4 regions of the Anoxybacillus sp. ST4 genome follow, and region 1 is predicted to be linked to each of the others. Evidence: predicted binding sites of a transcription regulator. Region 1 holds the regulator's gene; each other region holds the start of a gene.

What was found. The regulator Rex, encoded in region 1, represses fermentation and respiration genes when NADH is low (regulators of the CRP and FNR family bind a similar motif). The targets are predictions, from matches to a motif close to TTGTGAAATATTTCACAA.
Region 2: a site for Rex is predicted at 1,693-1,710, ahead of qoxA (cytochrome aa3 quinol oxidase subunit II). Genes of this name have one in related genera too.
Region 3: a site for Rex is predicted at 1,029-1,046, ahead of K1I44_RS00815 (nitrate reductase subunit alpha). Genes of this name have one in related genera too.
Region 4: a site for Rex is predicted at 1,333-1,350, ahead of K1I44_RS13155 (cytochrome c oxidase subunit 2A). Genes of this name have one in related genera too.

Annotation. Positions count from the first base shown of each region.
Region 1 is NZ_JAHZOE010000039.1:5,018-10,761, forward strand. It holds gene K1I44_RS14060 (ABC-F family ATP-binding cassette domain-containing protein) at 1-600, opposite strand, end outside; gene K1I44_RS14065 (redox-sensing transcriptional repressor Rex) at 828-1,463, shown strand; gene K1I44_RS14070 (YdiK family protein) at 1,473-1,646, opposite strand; gene K1I44_RS14075 (CPBP family intramembrane glutamic endopeptidase) at 1,643-2,380, opposite strand; gene groES (co-chaperone GroES) at 2,606-2,890, shown strand; gene groL (chaperonin GroEL) at 2,962-4,578, shown strand; gene K1I44_RS14090 (DUF6944 family repetitive protein) at 4,587-5,126, opposite strand; purine riboswitch at 5,254-5,355, shown strand; gene guaA (glutamine-hydrolyzing GMP synthase) at 5,449-5,744, shown strand, end outside.
Region 2 is NZ_JAHZOE010000022.1:25,146-30,889, forward strand. It holds gene qoxB (cytochrome aa3 quinol oxidase subunit I) at 1-711, opposite strand, end outside; gene qoxA (cytochrome aa3 quinol oxidase subunit II) at 701-1,672, opposite strand; gene K1I44_RS11895 (aldehyde dehydrogenase) at 2,016-3,365, opposite strand; gene K1I44_RS11900 (ArsR/SmtB family transcription factor) at 3,446-3,748, opposite strand; gene K1I44_RS11905 (BLOC-1 subunit 2 family protein) at 4,114-4,722, shown strand; gene gatB (Asp-tRNA(Asn)/Glu-tRNA(Gln) amidotransferase subunit GatB) at 4,761-5,744, opposite strand, start outside.
Region 3 is NZ_JAHZOE010000001.1:139,058-144,801, forward strand. It holds gene K1I44_RS00815 (nitrate reductase subunit alpha) at 1-964, opposite strand, end outside; gene K1I44_RS00820 (hemerythrin domain-containing protein) at 1,145-1,672, opposite strand; gene K1I44_RS00825 (Crp/Fnr family transcriptional regulator) at 1,788-2,477, opposite strand; gene K1I44_RS00830 (ThiF family adenylyltransferase) at 2,493-3,503, opposite strand; gene moaC (cyclic pyranopterin monophosphate synthase MoaC) at 3,515-3,994, opposite strand; gene moaD (molybdopterin converting factor subunit 1) at 3,999-4,232, opposite strand; gene K1I44_RS00845 (molybdenum cofactor biosynthesis protein MoaE) at 4,229-4,684, opposite strand; gene mobB (molybdopterin-guanine dinucleotide biosynthesis protein B) at 4,665-5,168, opposite strand; gene K1I44_RS00855 (molybdopterin molybdotransferase MoeA) at 5,159-5,744, opposite strand, start outside.
Region 4 is NZ_JAHZOE010000030.1:2,379-8,122, forward strand. It holds gene K1I44_RS13145 (b(o/a)3-type cytochrome-c oxidase subunit 1) at 1-608, opposite strand, end outside; gene K1I44_RS13150 (cytochrome c oxidase subunit II) at 605-1,078, opposite strand; gene K1I44_RS13155 (cytochrome c oxidase subunit 2A) at 1,100-1,249, opposite strand; gene K1I44_RS13160 (chemotaxis protein CheX) at 1,513-1,968, opposite strand; gene K1I44_RS13165 (type III polyketide synthase) at 2,228-3,295, shown strand; gene K1I44_RS13170 (isoprenylcysteine carboxyl methyltransferase family protein) at 3,292-3,798, shown strand; gene K1I44_RS13175 (dynamin family protein) at 3,872-5,744, shown strand, end outside.

The DNA.
Region 1 (5,744 bases):
AAGCCATTGCAATGTTTCCATATCTAAATGGTTTGTTGGTTCGTCTAAAATCAACAAATCTGGTTTAGCTAGAAGCAGTTTGCCGAGCGCTAGCCGCGTTCGCTGTCCACCGCTTAACGTGGATACTTTTGTTGTGTAGTCATACTGAGAAAAGCGGAGACCATGAAGCACAGAACGAATATCGGCTTCATATTGATAGCCACCTTTTTCTTTAAATTCCGTTTGTAAACGGTCGTAATGCTCAAGTAAGCGCTCATAGTCGGCACCGTGCAAGCTCATTTGTTGTTCTAGGTCACGTAATTGTTTTTCCATTTGTTGAAGGGGGGCAAACACATCAAGCATTTCTTCCCAAATAGAGCGATGGGCGTGCAAACCGGTATATTGGTCTAAGTAACCAATTGTTACGTGCTTCGGTTTTATCACTTCCCCCGTGTCATATGACAATTGGCCGGCAATGATTTTTAATAATGTTGATTTTCCTGCACCATTTCTTCCAACTAACGCAATACGGTCTTTTTCTTGTATTTCAAGCTTAATGTCTGATAAAACTTGTTCTGCCCCGTATGATTTGGATAGTTGATTTACTTGTAAAATGATCATCATTCTTCACCTCAATCTTCTTTTGATAGTGTAACGTACTTTCTTGATGTTCGGCAACACTAGTGTGCGAATAACAAATTTGACAAAAATAATAATAAAGGTTACAAAGGAAAGACAGAATGAAAAAAATAGTGTATAGTTTAAAAGTGGGGAGAACTTTTCAGACGTATAGGAGAGAAAAATGAAAGCGCTAACTATTTGTGAAAGGAAATGTGGGGGATTGACTCGTGAATAATGAACAACCAAAAATTCCGCAGGCGACCGCAAAGCGACTACCGTTGTATTATCGTTTTTTGAAAAACTTGCATGCATCAGGAAAGCAGCGTGTATCTTCAGCGGAGTTAAGTGAAGCCGTAAAAGTCGATTCAGCAACGATTCGCCGTGATTTTTCATACTTTGGTGCGCTTGGAAAAAAGGGATACGGTTATAATGTGAATTATTTACTGTCGTTTTTCAGAAAAACGTTGGATCAAGATGAAACGACAGAAGTAGCGTTATTTGGGGTTGGTAATTTAGGAACGGCATTTTTGAACTACAATTTTAGTAAAAATAATAATACGAAAATCGTGATGGCGTTTGATGTCGATCCAGATAAAGTCGGAACGGAAGTAGGGGGCGTTCCCGTTTATCATTTAGATGAATTGGAAGAAAAACTAGGTGGGATTACGGTAGCGATTTTAACCGTTCCAGCCCAAGTTGCCCAACCGATTACCGATCGACTTGTCCAAAAAGGCATTAAAGGAATTTTAAACTTTACGCCTGCTCGCCTGCATGTGCCTGAACACATTCGCGTTCATCATATTGATTTAGCGGTCGAATTGCAGTCACTTGTTTACTTTTTGAAACATTACGGAAATGAGTAAACCTCCCGTTCATGAGCGGGAGGTTTTTTTCAATAAAGAACGAATAGCTGTTCCAAAATCTAATGTAGCAATAAGGATAAATAACATCGTTGTGACGTCCCAAATGCCATCATCAGCGCTGTCGACAGCAAAATAAGTGAATAAAATGCCCATCAAAAAGTAAAATAACGGCTCAGACTTCATGAAAACAGCCCCCAAATCACGAATTGCATTTGTTCTGCTTCCTTCATTATTTTTTCAATTTCTTCAGCAAATAACGTTTGAATGGCAACGACAAATGTGTTCATCAGTACATGTGCTGCAATAGGTACGAGGATACGCTTTGTTTTGACATATAAGAAAGCAAATACGAATCCCATCGTTGCATAAAGAAGCAAATGTTCAAACTCTAAATGAACGACAGCAAATAAAAGGGAACTGACAGCCGCTGATAAGAAAAAGTTATATTTTTGATACAGCGTTCCAAAAATAATTTTTCGAAAAATGATTTCTTCTAAAATCGGTCCGACGATCGAAGTGACGAGCATAAGCGCTGGTGTTAGCTTTACCATTTCAACGATGCGCTTCGTATTTTCGGACCCCATCTCGACGCCAAATACGTGCATCTCAATATTTGCTGCGATGCCTTGAGCGAAAAGAGCAAGAAAAAATCCCCCAATTCCCCAAAAAATTGACGTTCCGATAGATGCTTGATGGCGATCATATGAGTATCTCATATCTTCTCTCATGAAATAAAGAACGAAAAGAAAAGCGATCGAGAAGCTAATGACAGCCCAATAACCCGAGGCAATGGATAGGGCGATTTCTTTATTTGATGTGTCAACAAACCCGCTATGTGCAAGCAAAGGAACGCCAATTAAACTAGATAACTGCATGGCGATGTATGTAATAATGACATACCAATATTGCTTTTTCACGTGTTCAACCCCTTTTGGCAAAATGAGTACTTTTTCATTTTACCATATTTTTTGTATGAAATTCGAAAGGAAAGGCATAATGAAAGAGGGAATTATTTAATGAAAAATTTTTAACTTCCTACTTGCAAAATTGAAAAAAGTTCATTAATATAATAAGTGTGTTAGCACTCAATGATGATGAGTGCTAATAACGGAACGAAAATCTAATTAAGGAGGTCGTTTGCCGTGTTGAAGCCACTAGGTGATCGTATTGCCATTGAATTAATTCAAACTGAAGAAAAAACAGCGAGCGGAATTGTCTTACCAGACACAGCGAAGGAAAAACCACAAGAAGGAAAAGTTGTGGCAGTTGGTTCAGGTCGCATTCTTGATAATGGTGAGCGCGTAGCTCCAGAAGTAAGCGTTGGTGACCGCATCATCTTCTCAAAATATGCGGGCACAGAAGTAAAATATGATGGAAAAGAGTACTTAATCTTGCGTGAAAGCGACATTTTAGCTGTGATTGGTTAATCGTTCGCCTGATAACATATAAAGCATACAAAAATACTTAACAAAAAATTATCATCAAGGGGGTAAGATGTATGGCAAAAGAAATTAAATTCAGCGAAGAAGCTCGTCGTGCGATGTTACGCGGTGTAGATAAATTAGCCGATGCAGTAAAAGTAACATTAGGTCCAAAAGGTCGTAACGTTGTATTAGAGAAAAAGTTCGGTTCTCCATTAATTACAAATGACGGTGTAACAATTGCAAAAGAAATCGAGTTAGAAGATCCGTTTGAAAATATGGGTGCAAAGCTTGTTGCGGAAGTAGCAAGCAAAACAAATGATGTTGCTGGTGACGGTACAACAACAGCGACTGTATTAGCGCAAGCGATGATTCGTGAAGGATTGAAAAACGTAACAGCTGGTGCGAACCCAATGGGTATTCGCAAAGGTATTGAAAAAGCTGTTGCGGTTGCGGTAGAAGAATTAAAAGCGATCTCTAAACCAATTGAAGGAAAAGACTCCATTGCTCAAGTTGCAGCAATTTCTGCGGCTGACGAAGAAGTTGGTCAATTAATCGCAGAAGCAATGGAACGCGTCGGTAAAGACGGTGTGATTACATTAGAAGAGTCTAAAGGCTTCACGACAGAATTAGATGTTGTGGAAGGTATGCAATTTGACCGTGGCTATGTATCTCCATACATGATTACAGACTCTGACAAAATGGAAGCTGTATTAGACAACCCATACATCTTAATTACAGATAAAAAAGTTTCAAGCATTCAAGAACTTCTTCCTGTATTAGAGCAAGTTGTTCAACAAGGCAAACCATTATTAATCATTGCTGAAGATGTAGAAGGCGAAGCGCTTGCGACATTAGTCGTAAACAAACTTCGTGGCACATTCACAGCTGTTGCAGTAAAAGCGCCTGGCTTCGGTGACCGTCGTAAAGCGATGCTTCAAGATATCGCGATTTTAACAGGCGGTGAAGTCATTACAGAAGAGTTAGGCCGTGAGTTAAAATCGACAACGATTGCTTCACTCGGTCGTGCAACGAAAGTCGTTGTGACAAAAGAACATACAACGATCGTTGGTGGCGCTGGCCGTGCGGAAGACATTCAAGCACGCATCAACCAAATCCGTGCTCAATTAGAGGAAACAACTTCTGAGTTTGACCGTGAAAAGTTACAAGAGCGCTTAGCGAAATTAGCTGGTGGCGTTGCGGTTATTAAAGTTGGTGCGGCAACTGAAACTGAACTAAAAGAGCGTAAATTACGTATCGAAGACGCATTGAACGCAACACGTGCGGCGGTAGAAGAAGGTATCGTTGCCGGCGGTGGTACAGCGTTAATGAACGTCTACAGCAAAGTTGCAGCGATCGAAGCAGAAGGTGACGAAGCAACTGGTGTGAAAATCGTCCTTCGTGCTATCGAAGAGCCTGTTCGCCAAATCGCTCAAAACGCTGGTTTAGAAGGCTCTGTTATCGTTGAACGTTTAAAAACAGAAAAAGCTGGTGTTGGTTTCAACGCAGCAACTGGCGAGTGGGTTGATATGATTGAAGCTGGTATCGTTGACCCAACAAAAGTAACTCGTTCTGCGCTTCAAAACGCAGCATCTGTTGCGGCTATGTTCTTAACAACAGAAGCGGTTGTTGCTGATAAACCAGAAGAAAACAAAAACACACCTGGCATGCCTGACATGGGCGGCATGATGTAATAAGACGACTACCCCACTTTCGATGGGGTAGTTTTTTCCTTTAATTCATTTAAAAAACAAAGAATAGAACCAACCGCTTGAATCCATGCGCCTGCGATGCTGATCGACTGCCCTTCTTCCTTATTTCCTCGCTCCTCATATATTCCGCCGATCGCTTGTAGGGCGTTGCCAATTGATTGAAGTACATTTCCAATGGGGCTTAATGGAGATGATTGTTCACTTCCCCAATCATCTGCGAATGAAAGGAGTCCGCCTAACGATTGTAACCAGTTTCCTGTAATCTCTAGACGCTTTCCTTCTTTGCTTAATAGGGCAGCGACAACTGTCACATTCCCAATGGATTGAATGCCATTTCCATATGTACCTAGTACATTGGATGTTTTATCGTCTGCTTCTAAGGCATTTCCGATGGCTTGCAGTACGTTTCCCCACAAATCAAGAGCGAACTGTTTTTTCTCACTTAAAGAAGGAATGCTTCCAACAGCTGATGTGACCGTGCCTAAAGCTTGGGTAAATGAACCAAACAGAGTTCTCATTTGAGGATCCATACTCATTCTCCTACGTTCATTTTGCTCGTATATCATATGCAAGTCATTTTGTTCGGTTAATTGTTAGAAAATTTAATAAAAAAGACGATATCTTGACCGATGAGGAACGAAGTTGGTAGAATGGACTAAAATTTAAGATGCGCACCTTCGTATATCCTCGATAATATGGTTCGAGAGTCTCTACCGGGACACCGTAAATGACCCGACTACGAAGGCAGTGTTCTATATTGCTAGAATTCTGCCTTCGTTTTTTTATGCGGGGTATGAATGCTAGCTTTTTTATTATATGTAGATGGGGTGATTTCGTTTGAGTCAGCAGGAAATGATCGTCGTTTTAGATTTCGGGAGTCAGTACAATCAGTTAATTACGCGCCGCATTCGTGAGTTTGGTGTGTACAGCGAGCTGCATCCACATACGATTACGGCCGAGCAAATTCAACAAATGAATGTAAAAGGAATTGTCTTTTCGGGTGGACCAAATAGCGTGTATGATGAACAATCGTTTACGTGCGATCCAGCGCTTTTTCAGTTAGGTATTCCGATTTTAGGTATTTGTTATGGTATGCAGCTGATGACACACCATTTAGGCGGAAAAGTAGAAAAAGCGACGCATCGAGA
Region 2 (5,744 bases), on a different contig from region 1:
TGCGACGATAATGATTGATGTAATGAATGTTGTCCATGTAAACATCGGCATTTTCATCAACGTCATGCCCGGTGCACGCATTTTTAAAATCGTAACAATAAAATTAATCCCGGTCATTAACGTCCCAAGACCTGCAATTTGCAGCGCAATGGCATAGTAGTTATTTCCGATTCCTGGGCTAAATTCTTTTCCAGCAAGAGGAAAATATGACGTCCATCCTGCATCCGGCGAACCGCCGACAACGAACGAAATGTTGAATAACATCGCCCCGCTAAAAAATAGCCAAAAGCTAAGTGCGTTCAACTGCGGAAACGCCACATCGCGCGCTCCAATTTGTAAAGGAACGACGACGTTCATTAAACCGATCAAAAACGGCATCGCCATAAACAAAATCATAATGACGCCATGCGTTGTAAAAATTTCATTGTAATGTTGTGCATCTAAAAAGTTCATTTCTGGTCGGGCCGTTTGCGCCTTCATTAACAATCCATCCATCCCGCCACGGAAAAACATGAGTACACCTGATAAAATGTACATAATCCCAATTTTTTTATGGTCAACTGTCGTAAGCCATTCGCGCCATAACCAACCCCATTTTTTAAAGTACGTTAACCCAACGACAATCGCAACGACAGTCAATACAATCGCAATTTGTGAACCGACAAGAAGCGGGTCTCCTCCAACAAATATTTCATTCCACTTAATGCCCATGATGTTCACCTCCGCTATCACTCTCTAAAGCATTTTGTTCCTCATCGTTACAAGTTGATGAGTTTTTGTAGTTATCTTCACGAATAAAAATTTTCCCTTGATATCCATGCCCGCGATATAATTCTGGATTTGTGTACGTTTTCGAGTGCGGATCAGCATGGTTTACCCATTGTAAATGCGTATCGACAAACGTTAATCGTCCTAAATGTGTTGGCAACAACAATTGTTCATATTTTTCTTTCGTTAGTTTCGGTGCCGTTTGTTTCACTTCTTGCACCCATTTTTCAAACTCTTGTGGCGTTTGCGCTAACACTTCAAACTGCATATGCGCATACCCTCGTCCGTTAAAGTTTGTATTCCGCCCTTCATACGAGCCCGGACGATCTGCAACGACATACAATTCCGTCTCCATTTTGTTCATCGTATATTTTTGTCCAGCTAGCGCCGGTACCCAAAACGACTGCATCGTGGACGCAGAAGTCATTTTAAATAGCACAAGGCGACCTGCTGGAATATTGACGTAGTTTACTGTTTCAATATTTTGTTCAGGGTAGCTAAAAATCCATTTCCAATCGGCTGATGTTACATGAATAACAAGTGGATCTTGATCTTCGTACCCTTTCGGAGGCTTTTCTAAATCATATAACGTTCTCACCGTTGGGATCGTTAGTGCAATGACGATCAAAATCGGAATAACCGTCCATACAATTTCAAGCACCGTACTACCGTGCTCTTCAGGTGGCTCCTCCCCTTGCCGTTCAGGTCGATCCCGATATTTCCATACGATGTAAGCAAACAAGGCAAATACAACGACAACAACGAGAAGCATCCACCAAATCGACCAGTTAATCAGTTCTGTAATGCTTCGTGCAGCTGGTCCTTGCGGCTGAAACACAACCATCTCACAGCCGCCAAGAAGCGGAAGCAATCCCGCTATAACTAGGGCAAACAAACGCTTCATCTGTCTTCACCTCAACAAAATTGTGATTCATTGAACAAAGAAACAAATACAAAACGAACAAATTTAATTAACTTTGTAGTATTAACACTATTGAAATGATTTTAACATGTATTGTAAAAATAATTGTGACGAAAAAAGGAAGGAAGAAAATGCATCGAGGAAAAATAAGCAGCAAATTGATTGACAAAAAGAAAAACACTTTTCTCAATCTCAAAAAATGAGCGAGAAAAGCGTTATCTTTTATATAATACATGGAAATAAAAAAAGAAATAGGTTTTTCACTCGAAAAATCGTCACATTTTCGTTAAATTTTTTTCGAAATTTGTTCAAAAATAAAACCCGCCTATTTCAGCAACTTCCGCACCCATTTAAGCGCATGTGGGAAGTTTGGGTAACGTAAAGGGATATCAAATTTTGTCGTTTGCTTGAGAACACTTTTATAATGCGTAAATGCATCAAAACTTGCTTTTCCGTGATATGCACCGATGCCACTTTGTCCAACACCACCAAACGGTAAATGAGGATTGGCAACATGCATAACCGTATCGTTTATACATCCCCCACCGAAATGAACTTGCTGTAATATTTGTTGTTGTACGTCGCGATCTTCTGTAAACAAATAAAGCGCAAGCGGCTTTTCGTAGTCGTTGATCATTTGAATGGCTTCATCAATCGTTTCAAACGTGAGAATGGGCAAGATAGGGCCGAAAATTTCTTCTTGCATCACGTCATCATCCCATGTTATATCATCAAGCAATGTCGGTTCAATCCAACGTTGCTCAATGTCGTATGCTCCACCGTGTACAACTTTACCGTTTGCTAAGAAGCGAACGAGCCGTTCTGTATGCCGCACCGTCACTATACGACTGTACGTATTTTTATCACTGTACAATTGCTCAATATACCGCTTCATTCGCTCAATAAGCAACGATTTAACAGACGCATGCACGAGCACATAATCAGGCGCAATGCACGTTTGCCCAGCATTTAAAAACTTCCCCCATACGATCCGCTTAGCAGCTAAGTCGAGATGGGCAGGAGCATCGACGATCGCTGGACTTTTCCCACCAAGTTCTAATGTGACAGGCGTCAAATGTTTTGCAGCAGCAGCCATGACGATTTTCCCGACCGGCACACTTCCCGTGAAAAAAATATGATCAAAAGGCAAGTGAAGTAGCTTTTGACTAACGTCTACACCTCCCTCTACCACAGCAACATATTCCTCTGAAAACGCCTCAGAAACAATCGTTTTCAGCAAAGACGACGTCTCTGGTGTATATTCAGATGGCTTGACAATCGCACAATTTCCTGCGGCGATCGCTCCGATTAACGGACTTATCGCGAGCTGAAATGGATAATTCCATGGCGCAATAATTAAACTGACACCGTATGGCTCTGGATATATGTAACTTTTTGAACCAAAGTGTGTCAATGGCTTCGGTACACGTTGCGGCTTCATCCAATCGCTTAGACGTTTCATTACAAACCGAATCTCTTCATAAACGATGCCAATTTCCGTCGTATACGCTTCAAACGGGGATTTATGCAGCTCTTTTTTTAACGTGTCCGTAACGGCCTGTTCATACTTTTTTATTGTCTCTTTCAAACGTGTTAATTGCTTTAAGCGAAACTCAAGAGAAAGTGTTTCGCCTGTTTGAAAATAATGCTTTTGTTTTTGAAGTAGCTGCTCCATATTTCTCACCCTCATCACACCTATTTTTCAAATGTTTAAAAACTTAAACATATAAAATGAAAAATTCGGCCTTTAGTTATCTAAAGGCACTCATTTTCTATAGCTTGAATTAAGTCTTTTAACAATTCAACGGCCTTTTCAATAGACAAAACATAATATCGCAATGTCCCTTTTTGCTCTACTGACACTAGTCCTTGATCGCGCAAAATTTTTAAATGATGCGAAATCGCTGGACGGGATAAACTTGACCGTTCTGTAATTTCATTGACTGTCAGCTTATCGTGTTCTGCAAGCAGCAATACAATATCTTGACGGTGAGGATCGCTTAACGCTTGAAATAACGGTATGCACGATCGAAACACCTCGATCGCTTTTTGTCCCATTCCTCTCTTCCTTTCTTTTGTTTAAAAGTTTAAACATTTGATAAAATCATCATATTCTCTTTTTCCCTGTTTGTCAACTCTCCTTTGTCTCCTCAACTGTTCCAAAATTACCTTTTAGTCTCCTACTTTTTTCCGCCACAACATTTCTTGTTTTACTAGCTGTAAAATCATGAAGCGTTACAATAATCAGCTTCAATCACTACTTATTTCCTCTACTTCTTGTCACCCATTCGCCAGCCGTTCTCTACTAAAACATCATTGAGAAAATGTGCTCATCTATAAGCAGCTTGCCTAAAAAATGAAAATGTTCGCTAGTCATCCGTTGTCGATTCGTGTAAAATGGAAACGAAAAGGAGGTGAATGACATGGTGGAACAGTTGCTTTACGAAATTCTTCACGAAGTAAAAGCAACACGAGAAAAAGTCGAATCGCTAGAAAAACGAGTGGAAGCAGTCGAGAAAAAGGTGGAATCCATTGAAAAAGAAGTATCTTCCTTACGCAAACAAGTTCAAGTACTAGACGAAAAAGTGCAAGCAATCGATGGGAAAGTACAAGTACTCGATGAAAAAGTTCAAGCGATCGATGGGAAAGTGCAAACACTCGACGGAAAAGTCCAAGCGCTAGACGAGAAAGTGCAAACACTCGACGGAAAAGTTCAAGCGCTAGACGAGAAAGTGCAAACACTCGACGGAAAAGTCCAAGCGCTAGACGAGAAAGTACAGCTACTTGACGAACGAACACTCGAAACAAAAACGATTTGTGAAGCGATTCGTCACGGTCAAGAGGTGCTTGCCGCAAAATACGATGCACTCGCACTCGATGTCCACAACATACAAGGAAACATCACCCGCTTAACCAACATGTTAGAAGAGAAAGTACTCCCTGCCCTCACCGACCACGAATCGAGCATCCAAGTATTAAACAATCGTGTATTTAAAGTAGAAAGCACCTTGCAAAAGCTTGTTCATCTGTAAGAAAAGCGGCATTGTCCGATGGCAATGCCGCTTTTTCATTATCGTTTATTTATCTCTTCAAGCAATAGTTTATTCACAAGCGGTGGGTTTGCTTGTCCTTTCGTTGCTTTCATAATTTGACCGACTAAGAAGCCAATTGCACGGTCTTTTCCGTTTTTAAAGTCTTCAATCGATTGTGGATTCGCATCGAGCACTTCCAATACGATTTTGCGTAGCGTTGCTTCGTCAGAAATTTGCACAAGACCTTGTTGTTTGACGATTTGCTCTGGATCGCCACCTTTTTCCACGAGTTCTTTAAAGATTTTCTTCGCAATTTTTGACGAAATCGTACCGTTTTGAATGAGTTTAATCATGCTTGCTAAGCTTTCTGGCGTTAAAGCAATGTCATGCAATTCTTTTTGTTCTGCGTTTAAATATGCAGATACTTCAACCATCAGCCAGTTCGATGCAAGCTTCGGATCCGCTCCATTCGCAACCGTTGCTTCGAAAAAGTCTGCCATTTCTTTTGTCAACGTTAATACTTTCGCATCGTACTCTGGCAAACCAAGTTCCTCAATGTACCGTTTTTTCCGTGCGTCAGGAAGCTCTGGAATCGACGCACGCACGCGTTCTTTCCATTCATCGTCAATATAAAGCATGACTAAATCTGGTTCTGGGAAGTAGCGATAGTCTTCTGAACCTTCTTTCGTGCGCATTAAAACCGTTGTTTTCGTCGCTTCATCGAAACGGCGCGTTTCTTGCTGGATGACGCCACCAGACAACAAAATTTTCTCTTGACGCTTCGCTTCGTACTCAAGTCCTTGGCGAACGAAGTTAAACGAGTTCAAGTTTTTCAATTCTGTTTTTGTGCCAAATTTGTCCGAACCGATTGGACGAAGAGAAATGTTCGCATCACAACGAAGCGAACCTTCTTCCATTTTACAGTCGGATACGCCTGTATATTGAATAATTGATTTTAATTTTTCTAAGTACGCATACGCTTCCTCTGGCGAGCGAATGTCCGGTTCCGATACGATTTCAAT
Region 3 (5,744 bases), on a different contig from region 1:
CATAAAACTCTTTTAAAATAACATGCCCCATCGCCATCGCTAAAGCGCCGTCTGTCCCTTGTTTAACGCTCAACCATTCATCCGCTAGCTTCGTCGATTCAGCAAAGTCTGGACTAATCGAGACGACTTTTGTTCCTTTGTATCGAACCTCTGCTAAAAAGTGAGCGTCTGGAGTACGCGTCATTGGAACGTTTGATCCCCATGTCATAATGTAACCAGCGTTATACCAGTCGCTACTTTCTGGAACGTCTGTTTGATCTCCCCAAATTTGTGGTGAAGCTGGTGGCAAGTCAGCGTACCAATCATAAAAGCTTAAAATCGGTCCACCCATCAATGACATAAAGCGTGCACCTGCTGCATGGCTAACCATCGACATTGCGGGAATTGGAGAAAAACCAACGTTTCGATCTGGACCATATTTCATGACTGTATAAAGTAAAGAGGTGGCAACAAGTTTTAATACTTCATCCCACTCCGCACGAACAAATCCACCTTTTCCACGCGCCTGCTTATAACGCTTTGCTTTCTCCGGGTTTTCAACGATGCTTTTCCAAGCATCAATCGGATTTTTATGTTGCTGCAATGCTTCACGCCACATATTTAACAACACGCCACGAACGTACGGGTACTTCACGCGAAGCGGGCTATAAATATACCAAGAAAAACTTGCCCCACGCGGACAGCCCCGCGGTTCAAAATCGGGCATATCCGGTCCTGTTGTTGGATAGTCGAGTTTTTGACCTTCCCATGTGACGATACCGTCTTTCACATAAATATTCCAACTACATGAACCTGTACAGTTTACGCCATGTGTTGAGCGTACGACCTTGTCATGTTGCCATCTTCTACGATATATTTGCTCCCAATCGCGATCTTGATATGTGACTTCACTATGCGCATCTGCATGACGTTCAATCGGTTTCACGTAGTTCAATCGTTTGAACAACGGTGACTTCTTTTTCACATCGCTCACTCCTCTTCGTATGAAATCCTTCTATCTCCACTATAAACGGGAACATCACAAATAAATGTGAGGTACCTCACATGTTTTTTAATTGTCACAAATATGTCGAAATATTAGAAAAGCGCCCCCATCCCATTAAGTGAAGATGGGAAAAACTGAAAAAGACTAATCCGTCATGGATTAGCCTTCGATCTCATTTATTCTTTTTGCTAATTGTTCTTTTTCTTCGACTGATAATAACTTTTCAGCCATTGGAAAAAGCACTTGTTCTTCTTTCGTAAAGTGATCGGTTAAAATCATATAGGCGTTGATTACGTAAGAAGCTAGTTGCTTTGCTTCTTTTTCGCAAATCGTTTCAGTTTTTTGTAAAAATGTCGCAATATTTCTTTTCGCTTCTTGATGTTCGTACTCCATGACTGCAATCGGACCGAATTGTTTTCCAATGTAGCGTTCCATCATCGGAAATAATATATCTTCTTCCCGACGTGAATGCGGATCAAGTTGTTGTAAAAATTGCTGTACATGTTCGCGCAAACGAATAAGCGCTTGAACAACATCTTGTTCTTTACCATCGTAAATGCTTTTTGCTTCAACAAAAAGAGCATACTTTTGTTCGTTTAATGGGACGTGCTCTTCTTTTAATCGTTGCAATGGCGGACATAATGAAATCGGCTCACTTCCAATGAGACTGCAAGGTGAAAACTCCATCGTCATCCCTCTTTTCTTCGCATGCTTAATGGTTACACAATCATTGTATAAAAAAGATGTATGTTTTCGTGTGATGCACGTCACACGTATAATGAAAAAAATGAATGTTTATTGACTATTCAATGTTGCAATATGAAGCTGGACATCCTTCACAGTTAATCTGCTTTTTTAAATAGTCTAAGCTATGAATAATAATTTTTCTTCCTTTGAAGGAAATGATTCCTTTACTTTTTAACGTATTTAATTCCCGATTGACGCTCTCACGCGATGTCGAACTAAAATTCGCTAAATCTTGGTGTGTAACTGGAACGTCTAATAAAATGCCTTCTTTTGTCTGAATGCCGTAACTATTTGCCATACGGATGAGCGTCGAATATAATGCCCCTTTTTTTCCATATAAAACAAGATCACGGAATTTTGTATGTTGCTTACGAAAGTGATCGGTCATCATTTTCAAAAACTCGACAGCAAACTCTGGATTAGCGAGCAGTTCTTTTTCAATATCCTCATTTTTTATCGCTAGCACTTCACTATCTTCTAGCGCACGACCGTTAAATAAATATCTACCGTTGTCTGAAAAAATCATGAGTTCCCCGATCACCGCGTTTGGACCGCATAGCCGTAAACACAACTCTTTTCCATCCCCGGAAAATTTACTAATTTGAAATTTACCAGATAAGACGACGAAAAAGTTTTCACCTATTTGCCCCTCTTGAAACAAAAACATACCTTTTTTCACTTTGATCGTCTTATAAGCTAACGTTTTGAGTTGTTCAAAATTTTTCTTACTAATAAACTGAGACATACGTCTCCCTCCCTTTTAGGAGAAATATTTTTGATATAACGAACGGGCGAATGTCACATCTTTCGTTCCGTGTATAAGCATGCGACCATCAGCAAATAAAACAACACGATGTCCCTCTAATTGCGTTATCAACAAATATTCGTTTCCTTGTACGTGTTGACCGCTCGCTCTCATTTGCTCCATCATTTTAGTTATATGAAATGGGTGCACATGGCGAATCTGTACTGTATCTCGTCCACATAAGACGGACATTTTCGCCTTTTCGCTTTGCAAAGCTGGATATGTGCGATTGCTCCCACAAGACGGACAATGTTCGGTTTTTAATTGATCCACTCGTAAAAATCGATGTTCGTTTCGCCAAACGTCAAACATAACGAGCGAACGTCGGACCGCTGCAACATCCCCAACTAATATTTTTAACGCTTCCGCTGTTTGATAAGAGGCGACCATTTGTACAGCAGGAGAGACAATACCAATATTATCACAAGTGAAGTGATAAGAAGGCAAATGATTGATGAAACAACGAAAACACGCCGTTTGCTCTGGTATGATTGTAAACGAAAGGCCGTAGCTCCCGACACAAGCACCGTATATCCATGGAATGCGATATTTTTGTGATAAATCATTTAATAAAAAGCGCGTTTCGAAATTATCTGTTCCATCAATTATGATGTCAATCTGTTGCTCAAACAGAGAAGCAAATGATTCATCTTGTACGTCCATAACGAGCGCTTCCACATGGACGTCACGATTTACTGAAGAAAGACGACGTTTAGCAGCAATCGCCTTTGGCCACCCTTTTTCAGCATCTTCTTCACTATATAACGTTTGCCGCTGTAAATTCGTCCAATCGACATAATCGCGATCAACGATTGTCAGTCGCCCGACGCCTGCACGCACTAACATATCTGCATTCGCCGAACCGAGCGCTCCTGCCCCAACAACGAGAACATGTTTATGTCGAATCGTTTGTTGTCCTTCTTCACCAATTGGCGAAAATAATATTTGTCGCGAATATCGCTCCATTACAATCCCTCTTATCTTTTAAAAGTTCCGCTCTTTCCACCCGTTTTTTCCACTACGTACGTTGGACCAATGACAATTCCTTTATCAATAGCTTTACACATGTCATAAATTGTTAGCGCACAAACGGAAGCAGCTGTTAATGCCTCCATTTCTACTCCCGTACTTCCCTTTGTTTTAACAAATGCTTCAATTTGCAACTCATAGTTTGCTTCTTTCATTTGCCAAGTAAACGAAATGTCGACCCCTGTTAAAGAGAGAGGATGACACATCGGAATCAAGTCAGCCGTGCGTTTTGCCGCCATAATGCCTGCCACTTGGGCAACGGCGAGTACGTCCCCTTTTTTGACTTCTGAACGTGCAATTTTTTCATACACTTCTTTCGAAACGATGACACGAGATACCGCTCGAGCCGTTCGCATCGTTTCCTCCTTCTCAGAAATGTCAACCATTTTTGCCCGACCTTGTTCGTTAAAATGCGTAAACGTTCCCATGTTATCATCCTCCACTAACCGGTGGAATTAATGCAACAACATCACCGGCATAGATCATATTATCATCTGTTGCAAATTGTTCGTTAACTGCAATGAGAAGCGATGAAACTATTGGCAAATGGTATTCGTGCTGAAGTCGCTCACGAAGCTGTCGAACACTCATTTGTTGCTCGCTTAACACAATTTCCTCTTTACCAACCATTTCTTTTATATGCGCAAATAATAATACGCGAATCATTCTTCTTCCCCCTCTGGTGCCCCTTGATCATAGCGAACGGTTTCTTTTTGATTTCCAATCCACATTTCTCCGTCTTCCCAATGTTCTTTTTTCCAAATGGGGACTATCTCTTTGACCCGTTCAATGGCATAGCGATTCGCTTCATATGCATCTGCGCGATGAGGAGTGGAAACAGCAATCGCTACTGCGATATCGGTAACATCAAGCCGTCCAATACGATGTACAATAGCTACTTTGGCTTGCGGGAAACGGGCAACAATCTCTTCTCCAATTTGTCGCAGCTGTTTTTGCGCCATCGATTCATACGCTTCGTATTGTAAATATACTGTCTTTTTTCCATTTGTTAATTCTCTTACTGTTCCAAGAAACGTTACAATCGCACCTGCATTGCGGTCCATGACTGATTCAATTACGCTTGCTACATGAATAGGATCACGAACGATCGCGAACATGCTGTTCCTCCTTAACATAAGAAATGATATGATCTATATATACTTGCTCATCTTCAATGAAAAAAGAACCATCCATCCGTTGCCAGCTTATTGACATGAGCACGTTTTCTAAATGCAGCAAAGGTTCATCTTCTCGACTACGCAAACAAACGATTTTCGGATAGGATGCATGTTTAAATCCTTCAATAAGCAATACATCGAGCGGAAATGTTTTATAGAGAGAAATTAACTCATTGAGCGTCCAATTTCCTTTTGCGTGAAGAAAAAATGTACCGTCTCCTTCAACTGCACATACAGCCGCACCAGCCTGTGCATGACGTGTTGTGTCTTTTTCTTTCGGCAACGTCACTTTTCCTTCGTGACCGTGGTGTTTTAATGTTCCGACACGATATCCGATTTCACATAACCGTTGAATCACCTTTTCAATAAGCGTCGTTTTTCCGCTATTTTGATAACCAACAACTTGTAAAATAATCATCGCCAAATATCATCCCCCTCATCCTCGAATAAAAGCACATCGACGCGATCCCCTGCTTGAAACCCGCGCGTCCCTCCTGGCAAGACGAGCAGGGCGTTCGCCTGGACAAGCGACGAAACAATATTTGATTTATCTTTTCCTACGGGTTCGACGTATAGCAATCCATCGTGATGCGATGCTCTCGCCCGGACAAAACGGGTGAACGGGTTTGGTTTTAAAAAGTCTTTTTGCAACACCGCTTGCTCTCTTTTTAAATATCGCTTGGACTGTCCTAACATCGCTTTTATAAATGGACGGGCGAACAGCTCAAACCCGACATAGCACGCAGATGGGTTTCCAGATAGACCAAACAACATTTTGTTTTCAAATACCGCTGCAGATGTGACGCTCCCTGGACGCATCGCTACTTTATTGAACAACAGCTTAGCACCAAGATGTTCATACACTTGCGGAATATAGTCAAAATCCCCAACAGATACGCCTCCTGTTGTAATAACAACATCTGCTTCCCGCAACGCTTTTTGCACAACTTGTAACGTATATTCAAACGTGTCGGGCACTTTGCCAAATAAAATGGGTTCT
Region 4 (5,744 bases), on a different contig from region 1:
AATGACCAAGGGATAAGTTGGAACAATACAGTTGCCGCTACACCGAGCGAGCAAATGAGCCATAAAATCATATTCACAACAGACATAAATGTAAGTAGTGGGCTCACTTGACCCGGATGGGCTTTTTTCCATTTCGCATAATGAGCAAACATTGCAAAGCCGCTAATCCAACTACCAACAATGACAAGTGTTAAACCGATATAAAATCCTGCATGTGCTTGTAGAGGTGCATAAAACGTATATAAAACAGAAGCTTCACCAATTAAAATGTAAAATGCAGTAATGGCTGTGCCGATTGTCATGAGCCAAAAGCCGACCCAACCCCAAAAACGAACGCGATCAGAAAGTGTTCCAGCCGTACGGCTTACAGCAGCAAATTGAAAACCAATGATAAAGAATGTAGTTAAAACGAGTCCAAGTAATACACCGTGGGTTGTTAAAATCGTATAATAGCTAATGCCTGCCGGTAATTCAAATTTTCCTGAGCGTACGAGCACTTGTAATAAACCAGCGAGTCCCCCTAATGCAAGGGCAACGAAAGCGACATAAATATGGGCCATTGCTAATTTGCCATCACGAGCGTCTACTTTCCATGTTCCGTTCATCATTGTTCAACCACCTTCACTTTCGCCGTCATTAAATGGTGACCGGCTCCGCAATATTCGTTACATAAAACAACGTACTCACCAACTTTATCGAACGTTTGCGTATAGCTGCTTACATAGCCTGGTTCAACCATCATGTTTACGTTTGTCCCCGCTATCTCAAATCCGTGGATGACGTCTTTTGTTGCTACGTTAATCGTCACCTTTGCACCTTTCGGAATTTCTACTTGATTTGGTATATAAGCAAACGCAGAAGCAACAATATTTAGCTGATATTCGTTATCTCCTGTTTTGACAAGGCCTGGCTGATCAAATGGCGGCGTTTGGTCTACTTTTTCTGGGTCGATCGTTGTTAAACAGCTTGGTGGCTGTGTGCCTTGTGCAAATGCACCGACGCCTAAGACAGCTAGAAATACGAATAGTGAACCGATGCCGAAAAATAGCCAGATTTTTTCATACTTATGCATGTGCATAACGTCCCGTCTCCTTTCTCTCTATAAACGATTTAAAAACAAGAAATACACGCTTACCCACGTGAAAATAAGGAAAAATCCTAAAAACAAAACGGAAGCAAGCGTTCCTTTTAATGTAGGTTCTTTCTCCACTTTCGTTTTTGGTGTGTTTGTGTTTAATTGCGTTTTCATCTTCATCCCCCCTTCCTAAATAAACCTTAAATAGAAATGTATACACTTACATCATACAAAACAATTTGTGAAATGAAACGCTTTCTTGACATGTTTCACAAATTGTTCATTCGTTACTTTATCATCATCATAACCGTAAAAATAAGGTATAGCTGTGACTTTTGTCACATGAATTTTGTGAGGTTGTGAAAAAAGTGTGAAATATTTAGAAAAAGATGGATGTTAAATAAAAAACGAAGCTTACAGGCGCAAGCTTCGTTCATTCACTCATTATCAATTGTTAAAATAAGTTGTAATTCCCCTTTGTTCTCAAAGTAGATTGGTACACGAAAAGCTTTATCAAAGCCGTAAATTTTTGTTTGGCCAACGAGGACGGTTGGAGGTGTAATATCGATTGTAATTCCTTTTTGGGATACGATTGTAGCCAAGTTTCCTGCGATCATATTACCGAGTTCACTTGTAAATGATTCGAGCATTTCTCCTTCCAATGGCATGCCGAACATCGTTTCTCCAATGTTTCCGAACATCGTTTCATGCCCTTCACTGATCAGACGTCCGCGTAAATCTCCCGTCATCCCAATCAATACGCTAATGGATGTTTGTGTGAAAGGTTGAGTAAACAATGAAGGTTTGTCGATTGTCATCGTTAGCGGAATGACAGATCGAATAGACTCGATCGTTCCGTTTAAAATCGTTGTAATTTTTTCACCTAACGCCATAAAAAGACCCCCTTTTTCTTCATCATAACAAAATTTTTGTTTCAATTACATCATTTTTCGACAAATACAGACAAAGAAAACATAAAAAACATAGTGACGAAACAATAAATTGCGTTATAATGAAAGTGCACAACAACATACCTCCTTTCAAAACGTCGAAAGCTTTCCTCCTAGCTGCATTGAGGAAAGCTTTTCTATTTCATAAGTATAAATTTTATTTATAGGAAAAATATTATCATTATCGAGAGGAGGGAAATGTATGCCAAAGATTGTTGCAGTTGAACTAGCTCAACTTCCATACCGTGTGTCGCAAAAGGAAGTAATGCATACAGTAAAAAATCTTTTTCGTGATCGTTATGAACAGATTGACCGTTTACTATCTATTTTTGAAAACGACCATATTCAAACAAGAACGTTTGTGCAACCATTAGATTGGTATACGACAGTTCATTCATTCGCGGAAAAAAATGCAAAGTATATTGAATGTGCTGTTCGATACGGAAAAGAAGCGATTGAGCGCTGCTTACGTAGCAAAAATATTCCTTTTGAAGAGATTGAAGCAATTTTTTACATTTCCACAACAGGAATGGCGACACCGAGCATTGAAGCGAAAATGATGAATGAGCTTCCTTTTTCTGTGCATACAAAACGCATTCCGATATGGGGGCTCGGATGTGCGGGTGGGGCAGCCGGGCTCGCTCGAGCAGTAGATTACTGTCGGGCCTATCCAGAGGCGAAAGTGCTCGTTGTTGCAGTAGAATTTTGTAGTTTAACATTCCAGCTTGATGATGTTTCAAAAAGCAACCTCATCGGTACATCGCTATTTGCGGATGGAGTAGCTTGCGTATGTGTTGTAGGGGATGATGTACAGAAATGGCATACAGCTCCTTGCGTGCTCGATATGCAAACAACGTTTATGCGCAACACAGAAAACGTTATGGGGTGGGATATAAAAGATCAAGGTTTTTATGTCGTGTTTTCTAAGCATATTCCGACAATGATTCGTCAATCAGTTGGTGAAATCGTCCAATCATTTTTAAAACAAAATGGGGTTGATCTGACGCAAATGGAACATTTTATTGTGCATCCAGGCGGTAAAAAAGTGCTTGATGCTTATCAAGATTGTTTACATATTAGTGAAGATCGGTTAACCCATGCTATGTCTGTTTTGCGAGAGTACGGAAACATGTCGTCCGTAACTGTACTTGCTGTTTTAAAGCGCTTTTTACAACAATCGATGACGCAAGAAGGGTACGGTTTAATGATGGCTATGGGGCCGGGATTTAGTTGTGAGCTTTTATTGCTTAAATGGGGAGATGTAAGATGAGATGGGTACTGTTTTTTCTTTTAATTATTCAAAGAATTTCGGAATTATGCTGGGCAAAAAGAAATGAACATTGGATGAAGAGGAGGGGGGCGTTAGAATTTGGACAAAATCACTATAAATATATGGTAGGTATGCACAGCTTATTTTTTATTTCGCTTCTGCTTGAAGGAATGCGTAAACGTCCGTCACCATTATGGTCTATTTTGCTTAAAATATTTATTGTTTTACAGCTGTTTCGTCTTTGGACTATTGCTTCACTTGGACGGTATTGGAATACAAAAATCATCGTATTGCCAGAAGCGGAACGGATACAGAAAGGACCGTATCGGTGGTTACGCCATCCGAATTACTTTGTCGTTGTGTTCGAATTAATTATTATTCCGCTTATGTTTCAAGCGTATTGGACGGCTGCCATCTTCACTATATGTAACGCATACTTACTATCCGTTCGTATTCGCGCAGAGGAGCGTGCGTTATGTTTGTTAAAATCCCCTAGTCAGTAGGGGATTTTTATGTATTTTTTTTGTGAACTACAGTAAAATGGAGGTAGATTTTTAAAAAGGGGTATGGGAAAGAATGCAAATGACAAAAGCAGAATCGCTACAACAATGGGTATATCGCCTCATCGCACTTCATGATCAATTTGTCAAGATCGGAGGGATTGTGCAAGCGAATCAAACAAAGCAATTAATAAAAAAAGTGTATCATGGAGAGTTTACCATTGCTTTTTGTGGACATTTTTCTGCCGGGAAATCTAGTTTAATTAATGAATTAGTTGGTGTCCCACTTTTACCGTCTAGCCCAATTCCAACGAGTGCTAATCTAGTGAAGGTGAAGGCGGGTGAGCCATATGCACGCGTGTATTACAAACATAGTGAGCCGATTGAATACGCCGCTCCTTATGACTATGAAGAAGTAAAAACGTTTTGCCGGGACGGCGATGCGATTGATATGATTGAGATTAGTCAAGAAACAGATGCGATTCCATCTGGAATTGTACTGATGGATACGCCAGGAATTGATTCAACAGACGATGCGCATCGTTTGGCAACAGAGTCCGCCCTCCATTTAGCGGACGTGATTTTTTATGTAATGGATTACAATCATGTTCAAGCTGAGCTAAACTTCGAGTTTACAAAACGATTATCACAGTATGGAAAAACGTTATACTTAATTGTGAATCAAATCGATAAACATCGCGACGAAGAGCTTTCGTTTTCACAGTTTGCTCGTTCTGTTGACGAGGCATTTCAGCAATGGGGCGTCACATTTGAACGTATTTTTTATACGTCTCTGAAACAAAAGGAGCATGTATATAATGAGTTCGAGTCGTTAAAACAATTGTTGCGGTCGCTTTTTCGTGAAAAAAACGATCGGCTTCAACAAAGTATACATATTGCAGTGAAGCAAATCATTGATGACTATATGCAAACGTTGACAGCTCAACAAGCAGAAGAGGAACAAAACATTCGTCAATCGCTTTCATTTAAGAACGATCGTGAGCTTCTCGAAAAAATCGAAGAGATGGAGAATATGATTGATCACATAAAAAAAACGTGGTCAAATGCGAGACAGCAATTTGAGCAACAGTTAGCAACTATACTAGATAATGCATATGTGATGCCTTATGAAACGCGGGAGCATGCGCGCGCCTATTTAGAAGCGTGCCAACCAGATTTTAAAGTCGGTTTTTTATTTACAAAACAAAAGACGGAAGAAGAACGTAAAAGGCGATTGCGTGCCTTCTACGAGAATTTGCATCGTAACATTGAAAGTCAGTTGGAATGGCATGTTCGGGACCTACTAAAACAGTTTTATCAACGATACGATATTCACGATCATGAGTTGTTGCATCGCATGCAACAACTTACTATCCCACTTTCTGAGCAATGGATCATTGAGCGAAAGCCAAATCAACCGCTTATCACAGGAGATTATGTGCTCACTTATACGAACGACATAGCAAATGAAATGAAACGATTGTATCGTGACGTAGCACTTCAACTGATAGATCATATGATCGAAAGAGGAAAAAAACAACAGAAGTTGAATGTGTATGAACGACAACTCAATCAGCTGACTCAGGAGCGTTCGGTTTGGGAACAATTAGAACAACTTGCGCGTCAACGCGAACATATTCAGCAGCAATTACAGAACGCCATCGCGACCGCGAAACCGCTAAGCGATGATGCTATTGTTCCATTTGTTCATGAAACATTTACGAAACGAATAGGGAGTCAAAGAAAAGAAAATGTTTCGTACACATTTGAAACGGTGACAGAAGAACGCTTCATCCAAACGGCGCAACTAGCGAACGAGACAGTAGAACAAATGATTGGAAAATTGCGTACTGTTAGTGAAATGATTGCTCCACTTGAAGGATTAAAGCAGCTAGCAAAAGAAATGAACGAGAAAGTTCAACAACTTCAACAACGGACGTTTACGATCG